DNA from 3 places in the Rhizobium sp. 10N427 genome. Region 2 is predicted to be linked to each of the others. Evidence: predicted binding sites of a transcription regulator. Region 2 holds the regulator's gene; each other region holds the start of a gene.

Region 1 (6,684 bases), on a different contig from region 2:
CTTCGGTGTCATCCTCGCCTGGGTGCTGGTGCGCTACCGCTTCCCCGGCAAGCGCATCATCGACGCCATGGTCGATCTCCCCTTCGCACTGCCTACAGCCGTTGCCGGTATTGCGCTGACGACGCTCTACGCGCCGAACGGCTGGGTCGGCCAGTTTCTGGCGCCACTCGGCATCAAGATCGCCTTCACACCGGCCGGTATCGTCGTCGCCCTGATCTTCGTGGGCCTGCCCTTCGTGGTGCGTACGGTTCAGCCGGTGATGGAGGAGATCGACAAGGAAGTGGAAGAGGCCGCGGCGACGCTCGGCGCCAACCGCTTCCAGACGATCACCCGCGTCCTGCTGCCGGGCCTTGCGCCTGCCGTACTGACGGGCTTTGCGCTCGCCTTCGCCCGCGGCGTCGGCGAATACGGATCGGTCATCTTCATTGCCGGCAACCTGCCGTTCAAATCGGAGATCGCGCCGCTGCTGATCGTCATCAAGCTCGAAGAGTATAATTACGCCGCCGCCACCGGCATTGCGGCCGTCATGCTCATCATCTCGTTCATCATGCTGCTGGTCATCAATCTCATTCAGAGCTGGCGCAGACGGAGGTACGGACATGGCGCTTGATACTGTCTCCGCCTCTCCGAAGGTTGCCTCCGTCGTGACGGAAAGCAGGCTGGCGCGCTGGGCGCTGATCCTGCTGTCGCTGGTCTTCCTGCTGCTGATCCTGTTCCTGCCGCTGGCTGCCGTCTTTGTCGAAGCCTTCCGCAAGGGCGTCCCGCCGTTCTTCCAGGCGCTGCAGGATGCAGAAACCTTCTCGGCGATCCGCCTCACCCTGATCGTCGCCGGCATCAGCGTGCCGCTGAACGTCGTCTTCGGCGTTGCCGCTGCCTGGGCGATCGCCAAGTTCGAGTTCAAGGGCAAGGCGTTTCTGACGACGCTGATCGACCTGCCCTTCTCGGTGTCGCCGGTGATCTCGGGTCTTGTCTTCGTGCTTCTGTTTGGGGCCAACACCTATCTTGGGAAATGGCTCGATGCGCATAGCATCAAGATCCTGTTTGCCGTGCCGGGCCTGATCCTGGCCACGATGTTCGTTACCTTCCCCTTCGTCGCCCGCGAACTGATCCCGCTGATGCAGGAACAGGGAACGGCCGATGAAGAAGCGGCACTGTCGCTCGGCGCCAGCGGCTGGCAGACCTTCTGGTACGTGACGTTGCCGAACATCAAGTGGGGCCTGCTCTACGGCGTGCTGCTCTGCAACGCCCGCGCCATGGGTGAATTCGGCGCCGTCTCCGTTGTCTCCGGCCATATCCGCGGCCAGACAAACACGATGCCGCTGCAGGTGGAAATTCTCTACAACGAGTATAATTTCACCGGCGCCTTTGCCGTCGCGACACTGCTTGCACTGCTTGCCCTTGTGACTCTTGTTTTGAAAACGCTGCTCGAAATGCGATACAGCGCGGAAATCGCTGCCAGCCGGCGGCACTGAAGGATTGAGAATGGAAGTACGCGTTCAAAACATACGCAAGGAATTCGACCGGTTCCCGGCCCTGCACGACGTTTCGCTCGATATCCGCTCGGGCGAACTGATCGCGCTGCTCGGCCCTTCCGGTTCCGGCAAGACGACACTCCTTCGCCTGATCGCCGGCCTCGAAAGCCCGACCGAGGGGAAGGTTTTCTTCGGCGACGAGGATGCTTCGAAGAAGACGGTGCAGGAACGCAATATCGGTTTCGTGTTCCAGCACTATGCCTTGTTCCGCCACATGACGGTGCTCGACAACGTCGCCTTCGGCCTCAAGGTGCGTGACGGCGCCCGCCGTCCGCCGAAGGCCGAAATCCGCAAGAGGGCGCTCGAATTGCTGGATCTCGTGCAGCTCTCAGGCCTCGAAAAGCGCTATCCGGCCCAACTTTCCGGCGGCCAGCGTCAGCGCGTGGCGCTCGCCCGCGCCATGGCGGTCGAACCGAACGTGCTTTTGCTCGACGAGCCGTTCGGCGCGCTCGACGCCCAGGTGCGCAAGGATCTGCGCAAGTGGCTGCGGGAAATCCACGACCGCACTGGCCACACCACCGTCTTCGTCACCCACGATCAGGACGAAGCGATGGAGCTGGCAGACCGCGTCGTCGTCATGAGCCAGGGTGCGATCGAGCAGGTCGGCACGCCGGATGAGGTCTACGACCGTCCGAATTCGCCCTTCGTCTTCGGTTTCGTCGGCCAGTCGAACTGTTTGAACGTCAAGATCGTCGGCGGCGACATCCTGTTCGAGGGCCGGACGCTCGGCCTGAAGGCAGATGGCGAGCCGGATGGCGAGGCGCAGCTTTATTTCCGCCCGCACGATATCGAACTGCTGGACGCGAACCGCGGCGGAATCCCCGGCACGCTCGCCTCCAGCCGCCGCGTTGCGGGAACAAGGCATATCGAAATCGATATCGGCAAGGGGCACCAGCATATCGAGCTGGAAGTTCCGCCGTCGCAGACCGAAGTCCTCGACAGCAAGCACATCGCCTTCCGGCCGACGCGCTGGAAACTGTTCAGGAAGGGCTGACCCTCACTTCGTCATGCTCGGGCTTGTCCCGAGCATCTGCAACGGCTGACGTAGGGGATCGTTGGATCCTCGGCACAGCGCCGAGGATGACGGCTGCGGGCGGTGCGACCGCCCGCTCAGGCACATTCAATAGATTTCCGGCACGTACATCTCAGGCGGAACCGGTATGCGCGAATAGTCGTCGTGGCGCACGCGCGGCGGCAGGACGATATTGTCCTTCGGCACATCCGCGTAGGGGATATGCTGCAGAAGATGGGCGATCATGTTGAGGCGCGCCCGCTTCTTGTCGACGGCCTGGACCACCCACCATGGCGCTTCCGGAATATGGGTCCGGTCGAGCATCTCCTCCTTGGCCTTGGTGTATTCTTCCCAGTGCACGCGGCTTTCGAGATCCATCGGCGACAGCTTCCACTGCTTCAGCGGATCCTGGATACGCATGCGGAAGCGGAATTCCTGCTCCTCGTCGGTGATCGAGAACCAGTATTTGACGAGAATGATCCCTGAGCGAACAAGCATGCGCTCGAATTCCGGTACCGAGCGGAAGAATTCTTCCAGCTCGTCCTTGGTGCAGAAGCCCATGACGCGCTCGACGCCGGCACGGTTATACCAGCTGCGGTCGAACAGCACCATTTCGCCGGCTGACGGAAGATGCGGCGTATAGCGCTGGAAATACCACTGGTTCCGCTCGCGCTCGGTCGGCGCAGGAAGAGCGACGACGCGGCAGACGCGCGGATTGAGGCGCTGCGTGACGCGCTTGATCGCCCCGCCCTTGCCGGCGGAATCGCGGCCTTCGAACAGCACGACGACCTTGAGCTTCTTGTGCTGCACCCAGTCCTGCAGCTTCACCAGCTCATGCTGGAGGCGGAAGAGTTCGCGGAAATAGGTTTTCCGCTCCAACACGTCTTCGATGCCGCCTGGAAGGTTCTCGGCAACGAGGTCGTCAAGCCGGTCTTCCTCCATCTGCATTTCCAGTTCCTCGTCGAAACTGTCTGCAATCTCGTCCTTGATGCGGCGGAGCTGGTCGATTTCTTCCTGAGTCATGGTCCTGTCCCTTTGATCGGCGCCACATCAACAGGGTTTGACGACAGTAATGTGACAATCGCAGATGCGCGAGGCCGCAGGGCCGCGTTACCGAAAAGTTGTGTCATGCAAGCTTCATGGGCGGGACGTAGCCTTGGCTGCTTTTCCATGAAAGGACAAGGACATGGCTGATATCGCCCCCGATCACCCAATGCCTCAGTCCGGTAGCCATCCGCTGCACTCGTCGAGTGCGGGCAAATGGTTCATACCGGTCTTTCTGCTCATTCTTCTCGTCGGCCTCGGATACGTGGCCTATGCGCTCGGCCGCGACCTGACGGAAGCCGCCGCCGCCGTTCCGTGGATCCTGCTCGGACTGGCGCTGCTGATCGCGCTCGGTTTCGAGTTCGTCAACGGCTTCCACGACACGGCAAATGCCGTGGCGACCGTGATCTACACCCGTTCGATGCCCGCCGAACTGGCGGTCATCTGGTCCGGCTTCTTCAACTTCCTCGGCGTGCTGACTTCGTCGGGCGCTGTTGCCTTCGGTATCCTGGCGCTTCTGCCGGTCGAGCTCATCCTGCAGGTCGGCTCCGGCTCCGGTCTGGCGATGGTCTTCGCCCTGCTGATCGCCGCCATCGTCTGGAACCTCGGCACCTGGTATCTCGGCCTGCCGTCCTCAAGCTCGCACACGCTTGTCGGCTCGATCATCGGCGTCGGCCTTGCCAACCAGTTCCTGGCCCCGGCAGGCAGCGCCACCAGCGGTGTCGACTGGTCGCAGGCGACCAATATCGGCCTGTCGCTGCTGATCTCGCCGCTGATCGGCTTCGGCCTCTCGGCGATCCTGCTCGTCGTCATGAAGTTTCTCGTTCGCAAGAAAGAGCTTTACGAGGAGCCGAAGGGCAACCGGCCGCCGCCGCTCTGGATCCGCGCCATCCTGATCTTCACCTGCACCGGCGTCAGCTTCGCCCACGGGTCGAACGACGGTCAGAAGGGCATGGGTCTCATCATGCTGATCCTGATCGGCCTGGTGCCGACGGCCTTCGCGCTGAACCGCACGCCTGATGTCAACTACCTGGAAGCCTACAAGCAGGCCTCCGCACAGGTGGAAACGGCGCTCGGCAAATATGTGAAGCCCGGCGTCATCGTCACCGACTACAAGGCCGAGGTCAGCAATGCCGTGAAGACCAAGACCTGGACGGATGCGACGACCCCTGCCCTGCAGCAATATATCCACCAGACAAGCGCCGAAGTCGCCGCCTTCCCGACGCTGGAAGCGGTTCCGACCAATCTCGTCGGCAACGTGCGCAACGACATTTATCTGATCGGTGAAGCGCTGAAGCTGATCGACAAACAGAAGCTGCTGCCGATGGATGATGCCGACCTGCAGGCGGTGACCGGCTATCACAAGGCCGTCGACAATGCGACGAAGTTCATCCCGCTCTGGGTGAAGATCGCGGTCGCCATCGCACTCGGGCTCGGCACCATGGTCGGCTGGAAGCGCATCGTCGTCACCGTCGGCGAGAAGATCGGCAAGACGCACCTGACCTATGGACAGGGTGCCGCTGCCGAAGTCGTCGCCATGGTGACGATCGGCGCGGCCGATCATTTCGGTCTGCCGGTCTCGACGACACACGTTCTGTCGTCGGGCGTTGCCGGAACCATGGCGGCGAACGGCTCGGGCCTTCAGTGGTCGACCGTGCGCAACATGCTGATGGCCTGGGTGCTCACCCTGCCCGCCTCGATCGCCATCGCCTTCGTGCTCTTCGTCATCCTCCGTCAGGTCTTCTGAGACCTTGGCGGAAGGAAAATCGCGACAAATGCTGCGGCGCATGATAAGCGCGCCGCAACAACTTTTCAGGTACCCGCTCCTCCATGATCCGCATCGAAAATATCAGCAAGCAGAACAGCCACCGCATTCTCTACATCGAGGCGTCAGCCGCCCTGAACAAGGGCGAGAAGATCGGTCTCGTCGGCCCGAACGGCGCCGGCAAGACGACGCTGTTCCGGATGATCACCGGCGAGGAAATCCCCGACGAAGGGCAGATCTCTGTCGAAAAGGGCATGACCGTTGGTTATTTCAACCAGGATGTCGGCGAGATGTCCGGCCGCAGCGCCGTTGCCGAAGTTATGGAAGGTGCCGGCCCGGTCAGCGAAGTCGCTGCCGAGCTGCGCGATCTCGAGGCGGCGATGTCCGACCCCGACCGCATGGACGAGATGGATGCCATCATCGAGCGTTATGGCGAAGTGCAGGCTCGCTACGAGGAGCTTGACGGCTACGCGCTTGAAGGCCGTGCTCGCGAAGTGCTCGATGGCCTGAGCTTCACGCAGGAAATGATGGACGGCGATGTCGGCGCGCTTTCGGGCGGCTGGAAGATGCGCGTGGCGCTCGGCCGCATCCTCTTGATGCGCCCCGACGTGATGCTGCTCGACGAACCGTCGAACCATCTCGATCTCGAAAGCCTGATCTGGCTCGAGGACTTCCTGAAGAATTATGACGGCGCGCTGCTGATGACCTCGCACGACCGCGAATTCCTCAACCGCATCGTCACTAAGATCATCGAGATCGACGCCGGTTCGCTGAACACCTATTCCGGCGACTACGGTTTCTACGAGAACCAGCGGGCGCAGAACGAAAAGCAGCAGCTGGCGCAGTTCGAACGCCAGCAGGCGATGCTTGCCAAGGAAATCAAGTTCATCGAGCGCTTCAAGGCCCGCGCCTCGCATGCCGCACAGGTGCAGAGCCGCGTGAAGAAGCTCGACAAGATCGAACGCGTCGAGCCGCCGCGCCGCCGCCAGACCGTCGCCTTCGAATTCCTGCCGGCGCCGCGCTCGGGCGAAGATGTCATCAACATCAAGAACGTGCACAAGAAATACGGCAGCCGCAGCATCTATGAAGGCCTGGACTTCATGGTCCGCCGCAAGGAGCGCTGGTGCATCATGGGCGTCAACGGCGCCGGAAAATCAACGCTGCTGAAGCTGGTCACCGGCTCAACCGAACCGGATCAGGGCAGCGTGGCGCTCGGCGCCAGCGTCAAACTCGGCTATTTCGCCCAGCACGCCATGGATATCCTCGACGGCGAGCGCACGGTTCTCGAATGGCTTGAAGATTCCTTCCCGCTCGCTGGCCAGGCGCCGCTG
Region 2 (6,684 bases):
TGCTCTCGACGGTCATCCGCCAGGGCTATACCGCCTTCCAGCAGACGGCGATCACGCTTCCGGTGGAATTCACCGAAAAGACGATCGACCCGAGCAACAAGCGTGCGACCGATCCGTCGGTCCTCGTCTCCGCCAACTACGGCGCTCTGCTGCGTGACGCCATCGTCAAGCAGCTGAATGTCAACGCCTCGAGCCGTCCTGACGTCCGCGATGCTTCGGCCATGCTCTCCAAGGGCGCTCCTATCCAGCTGCGCGATATGGTCGTCTCCGACCCGTCGATCATCGGCAAGACGGTCAATGTCACGGTGCTTGCCGACGCCAATATCGATAGCGCCAGCAAGGGCCAGATCGATCTCTCTGTCGATGAGAAGAACCGCAAGGTGAACGACAAGCAGGTCGGCTGGATGAACGAGCTGAAGGCAAGCGGTGCTCTCTTCAAGCAGTTCAACACAGGCCTCTTCGTCAATGGCAATTCCAGCCGTCCGGAAGCAGCAGGTCTGGGCGTTGCGCTCATCGGCTCGCTCTACCTGATGCTGATCGTTCTGGTTCTTGCTCTGCCGATCGGTGTCGCCGCCTCGATCTATCTCGAGGAGTTTGCGCCGAAGAACAAGCTGACCGATCTGATCGAGGTCAACATCAACAACCTCGCTGCCGTTCCGTCGATCGTTTACGGTCTGCTCGGCCTCTCCGTCTTCATCAACTTCATGGGTCTGCCGCGTTCCGCGTCGCTGGTCGGTGGCCTGGTGCTGACGCTGATGACCCTGCCGACCATCATTATCGCCACGCGTGCTGCGTTGCGTGCCGTACCGCCGTCGATCCGCTCGGCCGCTCTCGGTCTCGGCGCATCGAAGATGCAGATGGTGTTCCACCACGTTCTGCCGCTTGCCATGCCGGGCATCCTGACCGGTACCATCATCGGCCTTGCGCATGCGCTCGGCGAAACCGCGCCGCTTCTGCTGATCGGCATGGTCGCCTTCGTTGCCAATGCGCCGACCACGCCGCTCGATCCGTCCACGGCACTTCCGGTCCAGGTCTATATGTGGGCCAACGAAGCCGAACGCGCCTTCGTGGAGCGTACCTCGGGTGCCATCATCGTCCTGCTCCTGTTCCTGATTGTCATGAACATCGGAGCCATCCTCTTGCGCCGTCGCTTTGAGCGCCGCTGGTAAACGGAGTAGAAACCCATGAACATGTTGACAGAAGCAGCAGTTGAGAAGGCTCTGGACCAGAAGATGAACAGCATCCCTTACAAGATGATCGGCCAGGACGTTTCCGTCTATTACGGCGAAAAGCGCGCTCTCTTCGACGTCAAGCTGAACATCCGCGAAAACACCGTGACTGCGCTCATCGGCCCGTCCGGCTGCGGCAAGTCCACTTTCCTGCGCAGCCTGAACCGCATGAACGATACGATCGACAATTGCCGCGTCACCGGCAAGATCACGCTCGATGGCGATGATATCTACGATCCGGATATCGACGTCGTCGAACTTCGCGCCCGCGTCGGCATGGTGTTCCAGAAGCCGAACCCGTTCCCGAAGACGATCTATGAAAACGTCGCCTACGGCCCGCGCATTCACGGTCTCGCCAAGTCGAAGGCCGACATGGACCAGATCGTCGAGACCAGCCTGCAGCGCGCCGGCCTCTGGAACGAGGTCAAGGACCGCGTGCATGAATCCGGCACCGGCCTGTCCGGCGGCCAGCAGCAGCGCCTCTGCATCGCCCGCGCCGTCGCCGTCAGCCCTGAAGTCATCCTCATGGACGAACCCTGCTCGGCGCTCGACCCGATCGCCACCGCAAAGGTCGAGGAGCTGATCCACGAGCTGCGCGAAAGCTACACGATCGTCATCGTGACGCACTCCATGCAGCAGGCGGCCCGCGTCTCGCAGCGCACCGCCATGTTCCACCTCGGCAACCTCGTCGAGGAGAACGACACCGACAAGATGTTCACCAATCCGGACGATCCGCGCACCCAGGACTACATCATGGGCCGCTTCGGCTGATCTTTGGCGTCACGACTTCCGATAGAGACACTCAAGGACATTTCCCATGGCATCGACACATATCTTTTCTGCATATGACGAAGATCTGAAGTTCCTGACCCGCCGCATCTCCGAAATGGGCGGTCTGGCGGAACAGATGGTCTCCGACGCTGTGCGCGCGCTGGTCAACGGCGATGGCGCACTGGCGCAGAAGGTCATCTCCGACGACGTGATCCTCGATCACGCCGAGCGCGAGATCAACGACAAGGCGATCGTCACCATCGCCCGCCGCCAGCCAATGGCGTCGGACCTGCGCGAGATCATGGGTTCGATCCGCATCGCTGCCGACCTCGAGCGCGTCGGCGATCTCGGCAAGAACACCGCCAAGCGCGTCATCGCCGTGCAGAGCACCGGCGTTCCGCGCAAGCTTGGCCGCGGCCTGGAGCATCTCTCCGAACTGGCGCTCGTCCAGCTCAAGGAAGTGCTCGACGTCTACACGACGCGCGCTGCCGATAAGGCGAAGTCGATCCGCGAGCGCGACGAGGAAATCGACGCGATGTACACCTCGCTGTTCCGCGAGCTTCTGACCTACATGATGGAAGATCCGCGCAACATCACCAGCTGCACACACCTTCTGTTCTGTGCCAAGAACATCGAGCGCATCGGCGACCACGCCACCAACATCGCAGAAACCATCTACTACATGGCGACCGGCGCCCAGCCGGAGGGCGAGCGTCCGAAGGACGACACCGCCAACACCGTCGGCGCGGTCACGGAATAATATCCGGACCGGGCCTCAGGAGACAGAACAGAATGATCCCGAGAGTTGCAGTCGTTGAAGACGAAGAAGCACTGAGCGTGCTTCTTCGTTACAATCTCGAAGCCGAAGGTTTCGAGGTCGACACCATCCTGCGCGGCGATGAGGCGGAAATCCGCCTTCAGGAGCGGACGCCGGACCTTCTTATCCTTGATTGGATGCTGCCTGGCGTATCAGGCATCGAGCTTTGCCGCCGGCTGCGCATGCGCCCGGAGACCGAGCGCCTGCCGATCATCATGCTGACGGCGCGCGGCGAGGAAAGCGAACGCGTTCGTGGCCTCTCGACCGGTGCCGACGACTATGTCGTCAAGCCGTTCTCGACGCCCGAGCTCGTCGCACGCGTCAAGGCGATGCTGCGCCGCGCCAAGCCCGAGGTTTTGTCGACCGTGCTGAAATGCGGCGATATCGAACTCGACCGCGAGACGCACCGCGTTCATCGCAAGACCCGCGAAGTCCGTCTCGGACCGACCGAATTTCGCCTGCTGGAATTCCTGATGGCCTCTCCCGGCCGCGTCTTCTCGCGCTCGCAGCTTCTGGACGGCGTCTGGGGTCACGACATCTATGTCGACGAGCGCACCGTCGATGTCCATGTCGGCCGTCTGCGCAAGGCGCTGAACTTCTCCAACATGCAGGATGTCATCCGCACCGTTCGCGGCGCTGGATATTCGATGGAAGCTTGAAGCTTTCGGAATTGAGACCACAAAAAAACGGGCCGCGAGGCCCGTTTTTCGTTTGTGCTTACCCGGCTCAGTTTGCCCGGGCTGCTGCCCTGCGGCGCTCGTTGACCGGCTGGTAGGCCAGGCGCTGGTGGTAGGTGCAGTAAGGCGAAGAATCCGGGCTTTCGCAGCCGCAGAAGTGGAAATCGTCCTTCAAGGGATCGCCGACCGGCCACTTGCAGGTGCGCTCGGTGAGCTCCGTCAGGCCGAGACGGCGGGAAATCGGGACGATCACGTTCTTGGCGGGACGGTATTCCATCTCCTCCATGACGTCGATCTCGATCTCTTCCTTCAGCATCGTCGCGCCCTGCTGGCGGGTGACCGTACGGGTCGTCGCCAGACGCGATGCGTAGGTTGGGGCGCGGGGTGCTGCCGCCGTACGCTTGGGAGCGCGCGCAGCCGTGGCGTTGCCGCCGGCCTTCGCACGGCCCGGCAGCGCCAGACGGTGAACCTTGCCGATAACGGCGTTACGGCTGACGCCGCCAAGCTGGGCAGCGATCTGGCTCGCGCTCAGCCCTTCGGACCACAGTTTCTTGAGTTTCTCGACCCGCTCGTCTGTCCAGTTCATGCCCTGTGTCTCCGCCGTTTAAGCGTTGCGAAGGCAGAATCCCTCACTGTTTGCCCCGGACGAATCCGGCACAAGAAACGCTTGACTAATTTTGGTGACTAGTTCCGCCGCATGCAGTCTAGTAATTGAGTTTTAACCTAGTGTGAGGCTGACTCCGTGACAAGAGTCGCAGGAATCCGGATGAATCGAATTCGGGGTTTTCCCCAACTTGCTTCCCCTGAGAGTCATTTCTGCAACATTAGCTGTTGATAAAACGCGACATTGCTTGAGCGTCTCTCAGAAGCCACGAAAGCCGCAGTTTTGTTGACATTGCAGTGCGAAAAGTAAATAGTGCCAGTCGCCGCCGAAAGGCGGCATTTTTAATTTTTCGGACCTGGTTTTTAGCCGGAGTCCGGTTGCCCGTAACGCTGACAGGAGACCGCGCCATGGCTGAAGCCGCGCCGCTATATGATACCTATTCTCGTGCCCCATTGCGGTTCGAGCGAGGTGAGGGCGTGTGGCTGATTACCGAAAGCGGCGAACGATATCTGGATTTCGGTGCCGGCGTTGCCGTGACCTCGGTCGGCCACAGCAATCCGCATGTCGTGGATACCCTGAAGGCGCAGGCCGACAAGGTCTGGCACCTGTCCAACATCTATGAAATCCCCGGGCAGGAAAAGCTCGCCAGGCGGCTGACGGAGGCGACTTTCGCCGACAAGGTGTTCTTCACCAATTCCGGCGCGGAAGCCCTGGAATGCGCGATCAAGACCGCACGCCGCTATCAGTATTCGAAGGGCCATCCCGAGCGTTTCCATATCATCACCTTCGAAGGCGCCTTCCACGGCCGTACGCTGGCGACGATCGCTGCCGGCGGGCAAGAGAAGTATCTCGAAGGTTTCGGCCCCAAGGCCCCTGGCTTCGACCAGGTGCCCTTTGGCGATATCGACGCTGTGCGCGCCGCAATCACCGATGCGACCGCAGGTATTCTGATCGAGCCGGTTCAGGGCGAGGGTGGCATTCGCCCGGTGACCACAGAGTTCATGAAGGCGCTGCGCGCGCTCTGCGACGAGAAGGGCCTGCTGCTCATTCTCGACGAGGTCCAGACGGGCGTCGGCCGTACCGGCAAGTTCTTTGCCTATGAGTGGTCCGGCGTGACCCCTGACATCATGGCTGTCGCCAAGGGCATCGGTGGCGGCTTCCCGCTCGGCGCCTGCCTGGCAACGGCGGAAGCTGCGTCCGGCATGAAGGCCGGCACCCACGGCTCGACCTATGGCGGCAATCCGCTGGCCATGGCCGTCGGCGGCGCCGTGCTCGACATCGTCCTTGCCGAAGGCTTCTTGCAACATGTCCGTGATGTGGCTCTGGTCTTCCGCCAGGGCCTCGCATCGCTCAAGGACCGCTATCCCGATGTGATCGAGGATATCCGCGGCGAGGGCTTGCTGCTCGGTATCAAGGCCGCCGTTCCCTCGACTGAACTCCTGGCTGCCATCCGCGGCGCCCACCTGCTTGGCGTGCCCGCCGGTGACAATGTCGTGCGCCTGCTGCCGCCTTTGGTCGTCACTGCCGAGGAGGCCCGCGAGGGTCTTGCCCGCATTGAGCAGGCTGCCGAAAGCATTCGCGCATCGAAGGCCAAGAAGACGGCTTGAACGGATAGATGCCTTCCGGGGCAAACAGGTAAGGACGACATGGCTTCCCCCAAACACTTCCTCGATCTTTCGGCGATGAGCTCTGCCGATCTGCGCGTCATCATGGACGACGCGATGCTGCGCAAGCAGGCGTTCAAAGCAGGCAAGGGCGACAAGCCGCTGGCCGGCAAGATGCTGGCGATGATCTTCGAAAAGCCTTCCACACGGACGCGCGTCTCCTTCGATGTCGGCATGCGCCAGCTGGGTGGCGAGACGCTGTTCCTCTCGGGCACCGAGATGCAGCTCGGCCGCGCCGAGACGATCGGCGACACGGCCAAGGTTCTGTCGCGCTATGTCGACGCGATCATGATCCGCACCACCGAGCATCACCGCATGCTGGAGCTTGCCGAACACGCAACGGTACCGGTGATCAATGCGCTGACGGATGATACGCATCCCTGCCAGATCATGGCCGACATCATGACCTTCGAAGAGCATCGCGGCCCGGTCAAGGGCAAGACGATCGCCTGGACCGGCGACGGCAACAACGTGCTGCATTCGCTGGTCGAAGGAGCTGCCCGTTTCGGCTACCGCATGAACATGGCTGTCCCCCTTGGTTCCGAGCCGAAGGATCACTATCTGAACTGGGCCCGCAATGAGGGCGCCGAAATCATGCTCAGCCATGATGCCGACCGTGCGGTCGAAGGCGCCGATTGCGTGGTAACCGATACCTGGGTCTCCATGAATCAGGAACATCGGGCTCGCGGTCACAACGTCTTCCAGCCCTATCAGGTCAATCAGGCTTTGATGGCGAAAGCAGGCAAGGATGCATTGTTCATGCATTGCCTGCCGGCTCATCGTGGTGAGGAAGTGACGGACGATGTGATCGATGGCCCGCAATCCGTGGTCTTCGATGAAGCGGAAAACCGTCTTCATGCGCAGAAATCGATTCTTGCATGGTGCCTGGGCGCGATCTGAACCATATTGGACGCCACATCCG
Region 3 (6,684 bases), 320 kb from region 2:
GCCTGCAACCGCTGGCGCTGGCCGGTCTCTGAGCGAGACGGCTGCGATCGAGAGCCCGCGTCAAGGGCACAGTTCTTCGTATCAAGAGAGACCACCGGGGACACCGGTCAATCAGGAGAGTACCATGTTGAAGAAAGCACTCTTTGCCGCGACGGCGCTTTTCGCGCTTTCCGGCGTTTCGCATGCTGCAGACCTCAAGGAATTCCGCGTCGGCATTCTCGGTGGCGAAAACGAAACCGACCGCCTGCGCAACTACGCCTGCCTCGCCGACCACCTGAAGACCGAGTTCGGCTTCGAAAAGGTTTCGCTGTTCCCGGCCGCCGACTACGACGGCGTTATCCAGGGTCTCCTTGGCGGCACGCTCGACTTCGCAGAACTCGGCGCTTCCGGCTATGCAGCCGTCTACCTGAAGGACGCAAAGGCCGTTACCCCGATCCTGACCACGCAGCAGAAGGACGGCTCGACCGGCTACTACTCGATCGGTCTCGCACTGAAGTCCTCCGGCATCAAGACAATCGCCGACGCCAAGGGCAAGAAGCTCGGCTACGCCGATCCGGACTCCACCTCGGGCTACCTCGTTCCGCTGACGCAGATCCCGAAGGACACGGGCATGCCGAACGACCAGTTCTTCGCCTCCACGCAGTTCAACGGCGGTCACGAGAACAACCTTCTCGCTGCCTATGACGGCAAGGTCGACGTTGCTGTTGACGACTCCTCGGGCCTCGGCGATTTCAAGGACGGCTACACCTCCGGCACCTTCCGCAAGGAAGTCGACAAGGGCGCTGTCGACCCGAACAAGCTGGTCGAAGTCTGGCGCTCGCCGCTGATCCCGAACGGCCCGCTCGTCGTTCGCAACGAGCTCGGCGAAGAGTGGCAGAAGAAGCTGGCTGCATTCTTCACGGCTCTGCCGGAGAAGGACCACAAGTGCTTCACCGCTATCGAAGGCGGCGACTACAAGGGCTACGCGCCTGTCACGCACGAATTCTACAACGCCGTTGTAGACGTTCGTAAGGCTGCCATCGGCGGCTGATCGACTGGCATTCATTGGGGGCGGCCGTCATTGGCCGCCCTTTTTCCTGCGAAGAAGCGGACACGCCATGACCCTTGCCGATTCCCGGATCCACGCGCATGAAACCCAGCAGAGCAGCCGAGAGATTGGCGATGCCTGGGGCCGCATGGTGGCGCGCCGCCGTCTCTATACCGGCATCGGTCTGATCCTGCTTCTGATCGCCTTCGTAAGCTCGGTGCGCTTCGCCGACGAAAGCAATGCGGGTCACTTCTTCGACCGCCTTCCGCATCTCTTCGACTTCCTGAGCTGGCTGATCCCCAAGGACTGGCATGACGTCTGGCGCGCGCTGTTCGATCTGGCGAGCCCGAATGACAAGGGCGGCGAGGAGTTCAACTTCGCCAAGGGCCGGGTCTATGTTTTCGGCCACTATTACATTCCTGAATATTTCGAGCTGATGATCATCACGATCAACGTCGCGCTTGTTTCAACGATCATCGGTTTCATCTTCGCGGTGCCGCTAAGCTTCTTTGCCGCCCGCAATCTGACCAGGAACTGGCCGCTGCGGGTGTTTTCGAAGCGGGTAATGGAATTCCTGCGCGCCTTTCCGGAGATCGTCATCGCCGGCCTGTTTTCCGCGATCCTGTCGATCGGTCCGGTGGCCGCGATCATCGCCGTGTCGCTGCACACGATCGGCGCGCTCGGCAAGCTGTTCTACGAAGTCGTCGAGAATATCGACATGAAGCCGGATGAAGGCATGAAGGCGGTCGGCGCCAACTGGCTGGAGCGCGTCCGTTTCGCCGCCATGCCGCAGGTCATGCCGAACTTCGCCTCCTATGCGCTGCTGCGCCTTGAGATCAACGTGCGCGCCTCGACCATCATCGGCGCAGTCGGCGGCGGTGGCATCGGCGAGGAGCTGAAGCTTTCCATCTCGCGCGGCTTCGGCGCGAAGACGGTGGCTCTCGTGCTGTTGCTCTTCGCGACGATCGTTGCCGTCGATCAGTTCTCCGCATGGCTGCGCCGCCGTCTGGTCGGCGAGCACGCTTTCCTTCTGCAACATTGAGGCCTGCCATGACGGTGATCGACGCAAACCGGATGCACGAGATCGAGGCGCGCTATCCCGAATATTTCCACCGCTCGTTCCGCCAGCGGTTCGGCGCCCTGCTAATCGTGATCGCGACGCTGCTCTATGGTCTCTACGCCGTCTGGTTCTTCGACCTGCCGAAGCTACTCGCCGAAGCCCATTGGGAGCGCGTCGGCATCTATCTCAGCCAGTGGGTGAGCTATGACGTACAGCCCGAATTCCGCATTCAAGAGGACGGCTCGATCGAGACGCGCTACCCACGCTTCTCGCCGCTCGGCGACGACCCGCATCCTGATTGGGTGAAGAACGAGCCCGGCAGCGTCACCGTTTTCGTCAGCGGCACGAACCGCACGGTCGTGGTTACCAAGGCGATGACGACAGTCAATGCCCACGGCATCAGCGTTCCCGTCGATCTCTCATCGGGCGCCCCGAAGGTCGTCGGCGAAGTCCCTTCCTGGATGACCGTCTATGACGATAACGTGCTTGCCGATCTCGGCTTTGCCGGTGACGTCAGCATCGCCTCCGACCGCGTAAAGGTGCGCAAGCGTTTCCTCGGCTGGGCGAATTTCGTCTTCGACACGCATTCGCCCTTCTTCGATAAGCCGGCCGGCGAAGTTCTGAGCCTGATCGTTTCAGGCCCGCGCCTCGACCCCAGCCAGTCGAACATCTCGCTTGCCTTCGACAATATCTGGAACAATTCGGCCTGGCAGCACGGCGACGTCTGGACCAAGCTTTTCCAGACCATCGTCATGGCCTTCCTCGGCACGCTGCTTGGTTCGCTGGTGGCGTTCCCGCTGGCTTTCCTGGCGGCGCGCAACATCACGCCGAACCGCTTGCTGAACCAGGTTCTCAAGCGCTTTTTCGACTTCCTGCGCTCGGTCGACATGCTGATCTGGGCGCTGTTCCTGACGCGTGCTTTCGGCCCCGGGCCGCTTGCCGGTTCCGGCGCCATCTTCCTGACGGAGACGGGAACGCTCGGAAAGCTCTATTCGGAAGGCTTAGAGAATATCGACAACAAGCCGCGCGAAGGCATCAAGTCGACGGGTGCCTCAACGATGCTCGTGCATCGCTACGGCATCATCCCGCAGATCGTCCCAGTCATCGTCAGCCAGACGCTCTACCAGTGGGAATCGAATGTCCGCGGCGCTACGATCATCGGCGCCGTCGGTGCCGGCGGCATCGGCCTGAAGCTCTGGGAAGCGATGCGCACGAACTCCAACTGGGAGAACGTCGCTTATATGGTCATCCTGATCCTGATCGTCGTCTTCCTGTTCGACATGGCCTCTAACGCGCTTCGCCACCGGCTGATGGGCAGCAAGACACATTAAAAAGATGATGGCGCCACGGCGTCATCATCATTCTGTCACGGAAATCTTTTAGCCGGGAACGAGCTTGCAGTCCGCGGTCAAATCACTGACATTGCGACCCCTGTTTCTGACGTTTTCCCGGGACAAGACCTTTGCGATACGCTCTCTATTTCACGCCGCCGCAGGATGATTTCCTGACGCGGGCGGCTGCCGAATGGCTTGGCCGCGATGCGTTTTCCGATGAAACTTACCCGGCTCCCGAAGAGGCGAGGCTTCCTGCCGAAGAGCAGCTGACACTGACCGCAGATCCGCGCCGCTACGGCTTCCACGCGACAATCAAGGCGCCATTCGCGCTTGCTTCCTCGGTGACCGAGAGCGACCTGATGGCCGTGGTCGAGGACTTCGCGGCCCGCACTTCGGCCTTTGAAATTCCCGAACTGGTACTCGGCCAGCTTGGCCGGTTCTTCGCACTCGTGCCCGGCTCGCTGCATCCGCCGCTTCAGGATTTTGCCGCAAGCGTGGTAAAGTCCTTCGAGCCGCTGCGTGCCGCCCTGTCCGAGGCCGATATTGCCAGGCGCAAGCCGGAGAAGCTGACGGAAAGCCAGAGAGCCAATCTGATGCGCTGGGGCTACCCCTATGTCATGGACGATTTCGGCTTCCACATGACACTGACCGGCCAGGTTCCGGACGAGCGCTCGGCGCTGATGAAATCGATCCTGGAGCGGCGTTTTGGCGCTTTCACCGGACGTCCGCTTTCCATTTCCGGCATCGCCGTCTTCACCGAGGAGACACGCGGCGCCGATTTCAAGGTTCATAGCCTTTTGCCGTTTACCGGCACCAAACGCTGAAAGACGATGCAATGACAAAAGAGACCGTGCTTTCCAACGCCCGCATCATTCTCGAGGATGACATCCTTCACGGCTCGCTGCTGATCCGCGACGGCAAGATCGCCGACATTTCCGAGGGCAACTCGGCCCATGGCGAGGATTTCGAGGGCGACTACCTGCTCCCCGGCCTCGTCGAACTGCATACCGACCACCTCGAAGGCCACTATTCGCCACGCCCCGGCCTGCGCTGGCACAAGACGGCAGCGATTCAGGCGCACGATGCGCAGATCGTCACCTCCGGCATCACCACCGTCTTCGACTGCCTGCGCATGGGCGCGGACGAGGATGGCGGCTTCGATCGCGGCGAGATGCGTGACATGGCCGACGCCATCCAGAAGGCCGAACAGGAAGGCCGCCTGCGGGCCGAGCATCTGCTGCATCTGCGCTGCGAGGTCTCGGCCGACAACGTTATGGAGCATTTCGCCGACTTCGAGAACGACCCCTATGTCCGTCTTGTCTCGCTGATGGACCACGCTCCCGGCCAGCGGCAGTTCCAGACCATGGACCAGTACATCTTCTACTATCAGAAGAAGCGCGGCCTCTCCGACGAGGTGTTCGCCAAATTCATCGAGAAGCGGCTTGCCGAATCCGCCCGCAACTCTACTCCCCACCGCATCGCCATTTCCAAGATCTGCAAGGAACGCGGCATCACGATTGCCAGTCACGACGACGCAACGCTCGATCACGTGGACGAGGCGATCGAGAACGGCGTGCGCCTTGCCGAGTTCCCGACGAGCTTCGACGCCGCCAAGGCATCGCATGAACACGGCATGAGCGTGCTGATGGGTGCGCCGAACATCGTGCGCGGCAAGTCGCATTCCGGCAATATCGCCGCCCGCGATCTCGCCGAGCGCGGGGTGCTGGATGTGCTGTCTTCCGATTACGTGCCGCTCAGCATGCTCTATGCGCCCTTCATCATCGCCGATGAGGTCGAGTCCATTTCGCTGCCGAAGGCGATCGCCATGGTCACCTCGACGCCGGCCCGCACCGTCAGCCTCGACGATCGCGGCCGGATCGCCACGGGGCTGCGCGCCGATCTGGTGCGCGTCTTCCGTGACGAAGGCGTGCCGGTCACCCGTTCCGTCTGGCGCGAAGGACGCCGTGTCGCATGATCCCGTCGCACGAACCCCACGCCGTTCCCGGCAGCGAACGCGGCATCATGGTCGTCGTTGTCGGCCCGAGCGGCGCCGGCAAGGATACGCTGATCGCCGTCGCTGCCCAGCATTTCGGCAGCCGTCCCGACGTGCATTTCGTCCGCCGCGTCATCACCCGTGATGGCGATGCCGGCGGCGAAGACCATCTCTCGGTATCGGATGCCGGCTTTGCCTCGATGGAGCAATCCGGCAGCTTCGCCGTCTGGTGGGAAGCGCATGGCCTGAAATACGGCATTCCGGCTGAGGTGTCCGTGGCGCTCGGCAAGGGACACATGGTCATCGCCAACGGTTCACGCTCGGCCTTGCACCACTTCCAGGCCGCCTTCCCCCGTCTCAAGGTGATCAACGTCACGGCCCGGCCTGAGGTGCTCGCAGGCCGCCTCGAAGCCCGCGGCCGCGAAACCCATGAAGACATCATGGCCCGTCTTGCCCGCGGCTCGCTGACGGTTCGCGGCGACTACGACGTCACCAATCTCGACAATAGCGGGACACTGGCCGAGGCCGAACGCAAGATCGTCGACACGCTGAACGGCTTCCTCGCGGAAGTGGGCTGATCGAAGGAGATCCCATGGCCATCGTCGTTGTTCCCTACGATGACAGCTGGCCGAATCTCTTTGCGCAGGTGAGCGCCGAACTCGCGCCGGTGTTCGCCGGGTTGGCGCCGGTGTTCCACCATGTCGGCAGCACCTCCGTTCCTGGATTGGCGGCAAAGCCGAAGATCGATCTGCATGCGGCCTTTGCTGATCTGGAGATTGTCGCCACGGCCGTCGAGCGGATGCAGGCGGTGCCCGGCTACACTTATCACGGCGACAAATACGGCGATCAGAGCTGGACCTTCACCAGCGGCCGAGGCTCCTATGGGACGCGGCTCTATCTCTGCACGTTGGAGAACCACGTGCTGCGCGACCGCATCCTGTTTCGCGATTATCTCAAGACGCATTCTGACAGGGCAGCCGCCTATGCCGCGCTGAAGCTGCGGCTGATGGGCGAGGCGGATGACGACTGGGATTACTATACCGGCGGAAAGACGGAGTTTGTTCGCGAGACGGTGCGCCTAGCTGAATTGCAGCGCCGTTAAACCGGCGCTGCAGTCGCATACCTACTCGCCCTCGCCCCGCGCCGAGACGATTTCACGCTTGCCGACATGGTTTGCCGGGCCGACGAGACCTTCTTTTTCCATGCGTTCCACCAGCGATGCGGCGCGGTTGTAGCCGATGCCGAGGCGACGCTGGATGTAGGAGGTCGA

Evidence for each region. Region 2 encodes PhoB, which activates phosphate uptake and scavenging genes when phosphate is short. Its sites were predicted from a motif close to TGTCATNNANCTGTCAT; they were not measured.
Region 1: the regulator PhoB is predicted to act here: its motif matches at 3,669-3,685, upstream of AC1DIJ_RS01075 (inorganic phosphate transporter).
Region 3: the regulator PhoB is predicted to act here: its motif matches at 3,441-3,457, upstream of AC1DIJ_RS11535 (DUF1045 domain-containing protein).

The regions. Positions count from the first base shown of each region.
Region 1 is NZ_JBFTID010000001.1:250,087-256,770, forward strand. It holds gene cysT (sulfate ABC transporter permease subunit CysT) at 1-610, shown strand, start outside; gene cysW (sulfate ABC transporter permease subunit CysW) at 600-1,472, shown strand; gene AC1DIJ_RS01065 (sulfate/molybdate ABC transporter ATP-binding protein) at 1,483-2,526, shown strand; gene ppk2 (polyphosphate kinase 2) at 2,653-3,567, opposite strand; gene AC1DIJ_RS01075 (inorganic phosphate transporter) at 3,731-5,335, shown strand; gene AC1DIJ_RS01080 (ABC-F family ATP-binding cassette domain-containing protein) at 5,419-6,684, shown strand, end outside.
Region 2 is NZ_JBFTID010000004.1:22,083-28,766, reverse strand. It holds gene pstA (phosphate ABC transporter permease PstA) at 1-1,169, shown strand, start outside; gene pstB (phosphate ABC transporter ATP-binding protein PstB) at 1,185-2,000, shown strand; gene phoU (phosphate signaling complex protein PhoU) at 2,047-2,760, shown strand; gene phoB (phosphate regulon transcriptional regulator PhoB) at 2,793-3,476, shown strand; gene AC1DIJ_RS09860 (GcrA family cell cycle regulator) at 3,544-4,080, opposite strand; gene AC1DIJ_RS09855 (aspartate aminotransferase family protein) at 4,506-5,705, shown strand; gene argF (ornithine carbamoyltransferase) at 5,745-6,662, shown strand.
Region 3 is NZ_JBFTID010000004.1:346,852-353,535, forward strand. It holds gene phnC (phosphonate ABC transporter ATP-binding protein) at 1-32, shown strand, start outside; gene phnD (phosphonate ABC transporter substrate-binding protein) at 125-1,030, shown strand; gene phnE (phosphonate ABC transporter, permease protein PhnE) at 1,098-2,069, shown strand; gene phnE (phosphonate ABC transporter, permease protein PhnE) at 2,078-3,418, shown strand; gene AC1DIJ_RS11535 (DUF1045 domain-containing protein) at 3,550-4,245, shown strand; gene AC1DIJ_RS11540 (alpha-D-ribose 1-methylphosphonate 5-triphosphate diphosphatase) at 4,257-5,396, shown strand; gene phnN (phosphonate metabolism protein/1,5-bisphosphokinase (PRPP-forming) PhnN) at 5,393-5,992, shown strand; gene AC1DIJ_RS11550 (GrpB family protein) at 6,007-6,516, shown strand; gene AC1DIJ_RS11555 (DNA translocase FtsK) at 6,538-6,684, opposite strand, start outside.